DNA from 3 places in the Streptomyces sp. NPDC046197 genome. Region 2 is predicted to be linked to each of the others. Evidence: predicted binding sites of a transcription regulator. Region 2 holds the regulator's gene; each other region holds the start of a gene.
What was found. The regulator HrcA, encoded in region 2, represses chaperone genes, less so after heat shock. The targets are predictions, from matches to a motif close to TTNGCACTCNGNNNNNCNGAGTGCNAA.
Positions count from the first base shown of each region.

Region 1: groL (chaperonin GroEL) is a predicted target of HrcA. The motif match lies at 1,334-1,360, and genes of this name have one in related genera.
Region 3: groES (co-chaperone GroES) is a predicted target of HrcA. The motif match lies at 1,085-1,111, and genes of this name have one in related genera.

Region 1 covers NZ_JBEYZY010000017.1:116,407-119,678, reverse strand. Annotated here, with positions in the region: gene thrC (threonine synthase) at 1-236, shown strand, start outside; gene AB0A61_RS23935 (MoaD/ThiS family protein) at 233-508, shown strand; gene AB0A61_RS23930 (cold-shock protein) at 980-1,183, shown strand; gene groL (chaperonin GroEL) at 1,520-3,142, shown strand.
Region 2 covers NZ_JBEYZY010000015.1:34,267-37,538, reverse strand. Annotated here, with positions in the region: gene dnaJ (molecular chaperone DnaJ) at 14-1,150, opposite strand; gene hrcA (heat-inducible transcriptional repressor HrcA) at 1,151-2,164, opposite strand; gene AB0A61_RS21770 (MBL fold metallo-hydrolase) at 2,336-3,061, shown strand; gene AB0A61_RS21765 (DUF3097 domain-containing protein) at 3,094-3,272, shown strand, end outside.
Region 3 covers NZ_JBEYZY010000002.1:283,977-287,248, forward strand. Annotated here, with positions in the region: gene AB0A61_RS04065 (polysaccharide deacetylase family protein) at 1-427, shown strand, start outside; gene AB0A61_RS04070 (hypothetical protein) at 418-927, opposite strand; gene groES (co-chaperone GroES) at 1,259-1,567, shown strand; gene groL (chaperonin GroEL) at 1,684-3,272, shown strand, end outside.

The DNA.
Region 1 (3,272 bases), on a different contig from region 2:
TCGACGCCATCAGGCTGCTCGCCCGGACCGAGGGCGTCTTCGCCGAGACGGCGGGCGGTGTGACGGTCGGGGTGACGAAGAAGCTGATCGACAACGGCGTGCTCGACCCGGCCAAGACCACCGTCGTCCTCAACACGGGCGACGGTCTCAAGACCCTGGACGCGGTGGCGGGTACCGGGCTCACCGCGACGATCCGTCCGAACCTGGACTCCTTCCGAGAGGCTGGCCTCGCATGAGCGTGACCGTTCGCATCCCGACCATCCTGCGCACCTACACCGGCGGCCAGGCCGAGGTGAAGGCCCAGGGCGCGACCCTGGCCGAGGTCATCGCCGACCTGGAGAAGAACCACAACGGCATCGCCGCCCGGGTCCTGGACGACCAGGGCAGGCTGCGCCGTTTCGTCAACGTGTACGTCAACGACGACGACGTCCGCTTCGAGCAGGGCCTGGAGACCGCCACCCCGGACGGCGCCGGCGTCTCGATCATTCCGGCGGTGGCCGGCGGCTGACGGCGCGTCGGCGTGCCGCGCGGCGGCCCCGGACGGCCTCGTCATTACCTTCGGTAATGCCCGTCACTGAGAGTTCATCGAATTGCCTCCTCCGTGAGAGAAGCGGAGGGGGCAATTCAGTGTGATTGAGCGCGGTACAGTTGGGGAACGCGCTCCTGATCTCAGGGGCGCAAGCCATGGATTCCTGCCGCATGCCCGACAAGAAGTAGCCAAAGTGCGAGGGCGATTTGCGGCTTTTGCGCCGTTTGCGGGGTCTGACTTGCCCTGAATTCAGGTGATTTTTCGCCAAATTCCGGACCATGCGCGTCTGGAATTCTCGTCCGATTGACCTGTTGCAGACGGCAGTTGGACAGATACATTCAGCCGCGGTCGACGCGTTCCGGCGCACGCCCCCAATCCATGGGGGGTGAGGTCTGACCCGGGTCCGCGAGGTGTGGATCTGTGCAAGGGCCAGTAATAGGGGAGTTAGGCATGGCTCAGGGCACCGTCAAGTGGTTCAACGCGGAGAAGGGGTACGGCTTCATCGCGGTCGACGGTGGTGCGGACGTTTTCGTCCACTACAGCGCGATCCAGATGGACGGCTACCGCACGCTGGAAGAGGGCCAGCGGGTCGAGTTCGAGATCTCGCAGGGCCAGAAGGGCCCGCAGGCCGACATGGTCCGCGTCACGGCCTGAATCGCGCGACCACCGCAAGAAACGTCTTCTGTCGAAGGGCCCGCACCTCACCGTGGTGCGGGCCCTTCGGCGTGTCCGGGTCCGGGCGCGCCGCCCTGCGACACGCCTGTTCGCGCGGGGCTGACCGCGGCCGCCGCTCCCCCCTGGTCGCTTGCACTCGGGAGGGTCGAGTGCTAATCATTGGCGTTAGCACTCTGAAGGTGAGAGTGACAATGAAGGACCGGGTCGGTGAGGCCACGGACCGGGTGGGGCAGGGAACCACCGGCCGGGGCCGTCCGTCGCGGGCGCGGGCGCGGTCCGAAGTAATCACCCCCAGTCCTGGAGGGACCACTTCACATGGCCAAGATCATCGCGTTCGACGAGGAGGCGCGGCGCGGCCTCGAGCGCGGCATGAACCAGCTCGCGGACGCCGTCAAGGTGACCCTCGGCCCCAAGGGCCGCAACGTCGTCCTTGAGAAGAAGTGGGGCGCCCCCACGATCACCAACGACGGTGTCTCCATCGCCAAGGAGATCGAGCTCGAGGACCCGTACGAGAAGATCGGCGCCGAGCTGGTCAAGGAAGTCGCCAAGAAGACGGACGACGTCGCCGGTGACGGTACGACCACCGCGACCGTTCTCGCCCAGGCCCTGGTCAAGGAAGGCCTGCGCAACGTCGCCGCCGGCGCCAACCCGATGGCCCTCAAGCGCGGTATCGAGAAGGCCGTCGAGGCCGTCTCCGCCGCCCTGCTCGACCAGGCGAAGGAGGTCGAGACCAAGGAGCAGATCGCCTCCACGGCCTCCATCTCCGCCGCCGACACCCAGATCGGTGAGCTCATCGCCGAGGCCATGGACAAGGTCGGCAAGGAAGGCGTCATCACCGTCGAGGAGTCGCAGACCTTCGGTCTGGAGCTCGAGCTCACCGAGGGCATGCGCTTCGACAAGGGCTACATCTCCGCCTACTTCGCGACCGACATGGAGCGCATGGAGGCGGTGCTCGAGGACCCGTACATCCTCATCGCCAACTCCAAGATCTCCTCGGTCAAGGACCTGCTCCCGCTCCTGGAGAAGGTCATGCAGTCGGGCAAGCCGCTGCTGATCATCGCCGAGGACGTCGAGGGCGAGGCCCTGTCGACCCTGGTCGTCAACAAGATCCGCGGCACCTTCAAGTCGGTTGCCGTGAAGGCCCCGGGCTTCGGTGACCGCCGCAAGGCCATGCTCGGCGACATCGCCATCCTCACGGGCGGCGAGGTCATCTCCGAGGAGGTCGGCCTCAAGCTGGAGAACGCGTCCCTGGACCTCCTGGGCCGCGCCCGCAAGGTCGTCATCACCAAGGACGAGACCACCATCGTCGACGGCGCCGGCTCCCCGGAGCAGGTGCAGGGCCGCGTGAACCAGATCCGCGCCGAGATCGAGAACAGCGACTCCGACTACGACCGCGAGAAGCTCCAGGAGCGCCTGGCCAAGCTGGCCGGCGGTGTCGCGGTCATCAAGGCCGGTGCCGCCACCGAGGTCGAGCTCAAGGAGCGCAAGCACCGCATCGAGGACGCCGTCCGCAACGCCAAGGCGGCCGTCGAGGAGGGCATCGTCGCCGGTGGTGGCGTGGCCCTGCTGCAGGCCTCCCAGGTCTTCGAGAAGCTGGAGCTCGAGGGCGACGAGGCGACCGGCGCCAACGCCGTGAAGCTGGCCCTGGAGGCCCCGCTGAAGCAGATCGCCGTCAACGGTGGTCTCGAGGGCGGCGTCGTCGTGGAGAAGGTGCGCAACCTGGCCGTCGGCCACGGTCTGAACGCCGCCACCGGCGAGTACGTCGACATGATCGCCGAGGGCATCATCGACCCGGCGAAGGTGACCCGTTCCGCGCTGCAGAACGCCGCCTCCATCGCCGCGCTGTTCCTCACCACCGAGGCCGTCATCGCCGACAAGCCGGAGAAGGCCGCCGCGCCGGCCGGCGGCGGCATGCCGGGCGGTGACATGGACTTCTGATCGACCGGTCCGGTTGATCGACCGTCCTTTCGTACCGAGGGCGGCACTCCCTGGAAGCAGGGAGTGCCGCCCTCGGGCGTGTCCGGGATCACACGATGGCCCGGCCGGCTGCGGAATGGGCCCACTGCGG
Region 2 (3,272 bases):
GAGACGGTACGGATCAGCGGCCGTTGAACGCGTCCTTCAGCCGGGAGAACAGCCCCTGCTGGCCGGGCTGGAACTGGCCCTGGGGGCGTTCCTCGCCGCGCAGCTTGGCCAGCTCGCGCAGCAGGCGCTCCTGCTCGGGGTCGAGCTTGGTCGGCGTCTGGACCTCGACGTGCACGATGAGGTCGCCACGGCCGCCGCCGCGCAGGTGCGTGACGCCCCGGCCGTGCAGCGGGATCGACTGGCCGGACTGGGTGCCCGGGCGGATGTCGACCTCTTCCAGCCCGTCCAGGGTCTCCAGCGGCACCTTGGTGCCGAGGGCGGCCGCGGTCATCGGGAGGGTCACCGTGCAGTGCAGGTCGTCGCCGCGCCGCTGGAACCTCGGGTGGGGCAGCTCGTGGATCTCGACGTACAGGTCACCGGCGGGACCGCCGCCGGGGCCGACCTCGCCCTCGCCCGCCAGCTGGATGCGGGTGCCGTTGTCGACACCGGCCGGGATCTTCACGGTCAGGGTGCGGCGGGCGCGGACCCGGCCGTCGCCGGCGCACTCCGGGCACGGGGTGGGCACCACGGTGCCGAAGCCCTGGCACTGCGGGCACGGGCGGGACGTCATGACCTGGCCCAGGAACGACCGGGTGACCTGGGACACCTCGCCACGGCCGCGGCACATGTCACACGTCTGGGCGGTGGTGCCCGGTGCCGCGCCCTCGCCGTTGCAGGTGTTGCAGACGACCGCCGTGTCGACGTGGATGTCCTTGGTCGTGCCGAAGGCGGCCTCGTCCAGCTCCACCTCGATACGGATCATCGCGTCCTGGCCCCGGCGGGTGCGCGAGCGCGGGCCCCGCTGCGACGCCGTACCGAAGAACGCGTCCATGATGTCGGAGAAGTTGCCGAAGGAGCCGGCCCCGAAGCCGCCCGCCCCGGCGCCGCCCGCCTGCGAGAGCGGGTCGCCGCCGAGGTCGTAGACCTGCTTCTTCTGCGGGTCCGACAGCACCTCGTAGGCGGCGTTGATCTCCTTGAACCGCTCCTGCGTCTTCGGATCGGGGTTGACGTCCGGATGCAGCTCGCGGGCGAGCCGCCGGAAGGCCTTCTTGATCTCTTCCTGCGACGCGTCGCGGCGCACGCCGAGTACGGCGTAGTAGTCCGTGGCCACTTACGACTCCGCCAGGATCTGTCCGACGTACCGTGCCACTGCGCGTACCGCTCCCATCGTTCCCGGGTAGTCCATGCGGGTCGGTCCGACCACGCCGAGCTTGGCTACTGCCTCACCGCCCGAACCGTAGCCCACCGACACGATGGACGTGGAGTTGAGTCCTTCGTGGGCGTTCTCGTGACCGATGCGCACGGTCATGGCGTCCTTCGTCTCGCCGAGCAGCTTCAGCAGCACGACCTGCTCCTCCAGGGCCTCCAGAACGGGCCGGATGGTGAGCGGGAAGTCGTGCGCGAAGCGCGTCAGATTGGCGGTGCCGCCGATCATCAGCCGCTCTTCGTTCTCCTCGACGAGCGTCTCCAGCAGGGTGGACAGCACCGCCGACACCGTGCCCCGGTCCTCGACGTCGAAGCCCTCCGGCAGGTCCTCCACCAGTTGCGGGACGTCCGTGAAACGGCGGCCCGCGACCTTGCTGTTCAGCCGCGCCCGCAGATCGGCCAGGGACGCCTCCCCGAACGGGGCCGGGCAGTCGATCATCCGCTGCTCGACCCGGCCGGTGTCCGTGATCAGCACCAGCATCACCCGCGCCGGCGCGAGCGCGAGCAGCTCCACGTGCCGCACGGTGGAACGGGTCAGCGACGGGTACTGCACGACGGCGACCTGCCGGGTCAGCTGCGCGAGCAGCCGCACCGTCCGGGCGACCACGTCGTCCAGGTCGACGGCGCCGTCGAGGAAGTTCTGGATCGCGCGCCGCTCCGGCGCGGTCATCGGCTTGACCCCGGCCAGCTTGTCGACGAAGAGCCGGTACCCCTTGTCGGTGGGGATCCGCCCGGCGCTGGTGTGGGGCTGGGCGATGTAGCCCTCGTCCTCCAGGGCCGCCATGTCGTTGCGGATCGTGGCCGGTGACACGCCGAGGCTGTGCCGCTCGGTGAGGGCCTTGGAGCCGACCGGCTCCTCGGTGCCGACGTAGTCCTGGACGATGGCGCGCAGCACCTGGAGCCTTCGTTCACTGAGCATCGCGCACACCTCCAGATGTCGTCCCGCAGCGGCTTTGCCCTGGCACTCGGCGCATACGAGTGCCAGCTTTACCCGGCCCAGTGTACGGCGGTCACCTACGCCCCCGGCAAGGCCGGGCCCGCGACGGCCTGCGAGGTCGTACCGGGGATGCTGTACCGCTAGCGTCGTCGTGTGAGGGTGACTTGGGAAGAGCTGGGATGGGAGCGGCTGGCGGACGGCGTCGGCCGGTGCCGCCTCCCCGGGTGGGACTGCACGGTGGGACTGGTCCTCGGGGAAGGCTCCGCGCTGCTGGTCGACGCCGGGTCGAGCCTGGCGGAGGGCGCCCGGTTGCGGCTGCAGGCGCAGGAGCTCGCGGGCTGCCGTGTGTCGTTCCTCGCACTCACCCACCCCCACTTCGACCATGTCTTCGGGGCCGCGGCGTTCGCCGGCGCACACGTCTTCGCCGCCCACGGCCGGGCCGGGGCGTTCGAGGACGGGCGCCGGGAGCTGCGCGCGGACGCCGTGCGCAACGGCCTGGACGCGGCGAAGGCCGAGGAGGCGGCGGACGCCCTGGTGCGCCCGCACGAACACGTCTTCGGCTCGCTGTCCCTGGAGCTGACGGGCGGCCGGCGGACCGTCCTGACCAACGTGGGCCCCGGGCACACCGCCCAGGACCTCGCCGTGGTGGTGCCCGGCGACCCCACCGTGGTGTTCTGCGGCGACCTGGTCGAGGAGTCGGGCGAGCCCCAGGCCGGCCCCGACGCCGTGCCGTCCCAGTGGCCGGCCGCCCTCGACCGGCTGCTGGAGCTCGGCGGCGAGGACGCCCTGTACGTGCCCGGTCACGGAGCGGTGGTCGACGCGGCCTTCGTCCGGGCGCAACGGGACACGCTGGCCGAGCGGTTCGGCGTGTCGCGCTGATCGGCCGCGGGCCTGTCCATATCGTCACTCGAATGCTCCCACCCGTCTCCCGCCACCGCCCTTCCGACGAGGGCCCCTCGGGCCCGCGGCCTCGTTCGTACTCGTCCGACCTGACGCCACCGTGGAAGAAGCCGAGGGCCGTGCCGGAGGTCTCGGCGGAGCCGGGTCTGGTGGTGGAGGAGCCGGGCACCGGATTCTGCGGCGCGGTGAT
Region 3 (3,272 bases), on a different contig from region 2:
CTTCGCGCGGCTCAGATCGGTCGGCGCGGACCTGCAGAACCACACCCTGGACCACCCCTCGCTGCGCGGCCTGCCCTACGCCGGCCAGCGCGCCGAGATCTGCGGCCAGCGGGACAGGCTCCGGTCCCGCTTCGGCGTCCGCCCCCGCCTCTTCCGGCCGCCCTACGGCTCCTACGACCGGACGACCCTGCGCGCCGCCGCCGACTGCGGCGTCTCGGCGGTCGTCCTGTGGCGGGCGTCCATGACGGACACCGAACTCCACTTCACCCGGGGCCACGACCACGTCCTGCGCCCCGGTGACATCCTCCTCGTCGCCTCGGACGACGACGACCTGGACGGGCCCACCCTCCGCGAGCGCACCGCACGGCTGCTGCGGCGGATCCAGGAGCGGGGGCTGACGGTGGGGCGGCTGGAGGACTACCTCTGACCGGAGGGCTTCCTCCCACCGCTGGGGGCCGGGTGACCGGTGTGGTCCGGGGCCGCGGGCGCCCGGGGCGCAGCGGCGTACACCAGGCGGCCGGGCGGGGGAGTGGAGTGGGCGCCGGCCCGGGCGTCGTGCCAGATCCAGACCGCGGCACCCGCCACGGCGACGGCGAGCGTCAGCTGCACGGCCCCCGTGAGCCGGTTCCCGCTGCGCACGAGCAGGACACCGGTCACCCCCAACGCCAGCGCGAGCCCGCCGAACAACAGGGCCGGCGTCCAGTCCATCGGCAGCGGACCGGCGGGCTCTCCGACGCCGGCGTCCGCCCGGCTCAGGCCCCGCACGGCGAGCACGAGGACGATCAGCAGCCCGGCTGTGGCGTCGGCCAGCAGCACGAGCAGCAACAGGCAGCCACCGGCCGTCGCGTCCGGCCGGACCGAGGAACGCTCCTCGGCGATTTCGGGCGAGGCGGACCGGGGACCAGCGGAACCGAAACGCAGGGGCATGCCTCGTACGGTCGTACGAAACGCGCCGAAGCGGAATCACCGTGCGCCGACCCGAGACCGAGGTGTTACGCGAACGGAGACCCGGGCGATCGTCGCGGCCGCCGGGTCCCGAAAGACGCCCGTCACGACGAACCGTCGGCCGACGCGCCGCGGGCAATTGGCACTCCGCTTGACCGAGTGCTAACGACGGTCATAGTCTCGGCTCTGGCACTCCCCCCTGGAGAGTGCCAACAAACGCGACGGGCAGGTCCGGCACCCGCGACGACGGATCGACCTGGTCGCCACCTCAGACAGTTAACCCCGTGAGATCTCCGAAGGGGGAGGTCGGATCGTGACGACCGCCAGCACCAAGGTTGCCATCAAGCCGCTCGAGGACCGCATCGTGGTCCAGCCGCTGGACGCCGAGCAGACCACGGCCTCTGGCCTGGTCATCCCGGACACCGCGAAGGAGAAGCCCCAGGAGGGCGTCGTCCTGGCCGTGGGCCCGGGCCGCTTCGAGGACGGCAACCGTCTTCCGCTCGACGTCAAGGTCGGCGACGTCGTGCTCTACAGCAAGTACGGCGGCACCGAGGTGAAGTACAACAACGAGGAGTACCTCGTCCTCTCGGCTCGCGACGTGCTCGCGATCATCGAGAAGTAGTTCACCCCGAAGCACTCCTGCTTTGAGCTGCGCCCCTGGTCCCCGCAACCGATAAGAAGCCGGGCGCCCGGGGCGCAGTGCCGTCAACCCAGATTTCCGAGAGGGCTCCCGCTGCCATGGCGAAGATCCTGAAGTTCGACGAGGACGCCCGTCGCGCCCTCGAGCGCGGCGTCAACAAGCTCGCCGACACGGTCAAGGTGACGATCGGCCCCAAGGGCCGCAACGTCGTCATCGACAAGAAGTTCGGCGCGCCCACCATCACCAACGACGGCGTCACCATCGCCCGCGAGGTCGAGATCGAGGACCCGTACGAGAACCTCGGTGCCCAGCTGGTGAAGGAGGTGGCGACCAAGACCAACGACATCGCGGGTGACGGCACCACCACCGCCACGGTGCTCGCCCAGGCGCTGGTGCGCGAGGGTCTGAAGAACGTCGCCGCCGGCGCCTCTCCGGCCGCCCTGAAGAAGGGCATCGACGCCGCGGTCAAGGCCGTCTCCGACGACCTGCACGCCTCGGCCCGCCCGATCGACGAGAAGTCCGACATCGCCGCCGTCGCCGCGCTGTCCGCCCAGGACCAGCAGGTCGGCGAGCTGATCGCCGAGGCGATGGACAAGGTCGGCAAGGACGGTGTCATCACCGTCGAGGAGTCCAACACCTTCGGTCTGGAGCTGGACTTCACCGAGGGCATGGCCTTCGACAAGGGCTACCTGTCGCCGTACTTCGTGACGGACCAGGAGCGTATGGAGGCCGTCCTCGACGAGCCGTACATCCTGATCAACCAGGGCAAGATCTCCTCCATCGCGGACCTGCTCCCGCTCCTGGAGAAGATCATCCAGGCGAACGCCTCGAAGCCGCTGCTGATCATCGCCGAGGACGTCGAGGGCGAGGCCCTCTCCACCCTCGTGGTGAACAAGATCCGCGGCACCTTCAACGCCGTCGCCGTCAAGGCCCCGGGCTTCGGCGACCGCCGCAAGGCGATGCTGCAGGACATGGCGATCCTCACCGGCGCCACGGTCGTCTCCGAGGAGGTCGGCCTCAAGCTCGACCAGGTCGGCCTCGAGGTGCTGGGCACCGCCCGCCGCGTCACGGTCACCAAGGACGACACGACGATCGTCGACGGCGGCGGGAAGAAGGAGGACGTCCAGGCCCGGATCGCCCAGATCAAGGCCGAGATCGAGAACACCGACTCCGACTGGGACCGCGAGAAGCTCCAGGAGCGCCTCGCGAAGCTGGCCGGCGGCGTGTGCGTGATCAAGGTCGGCGCCGCCACCGAGGTGGAGCTGAAGGAGAAGAAGCACCGTCTGGAGGACGCCATCTCCGCGACCCGTGCCGCGGTCGAGGAGGGCATCGTCTCCGGTGGTGGCTCCGCGCTGGTCCACGCCGTCAAGGTCCTGGAGGGCAACCTCGGCAAGACCGGCGACGAGGCCACCGGTGTGGCGGTCGTCCGCCGCGCTGCCGTCGAGCCGCTGCGCTGGATCGCCGAGAACGCCGGCCTCGAGGGCTACGTCATCGTCTCCAAGGTGGCCGAGCTGGAGAAGGGCAGCGGCTACAACGCCGCCACCGGCGAGTACGGCGACCTGGTCAAGGCCGGCGTCATCGACCCGGTCAAGGTCACCCGCTCCGCCCTGGAGAACGCCGCCTCCATCGCCTCCCTCCTGCTGACGACCGAGACCCTGGTCGTCGAGAAGAAGGAAGAGGAAGAGCC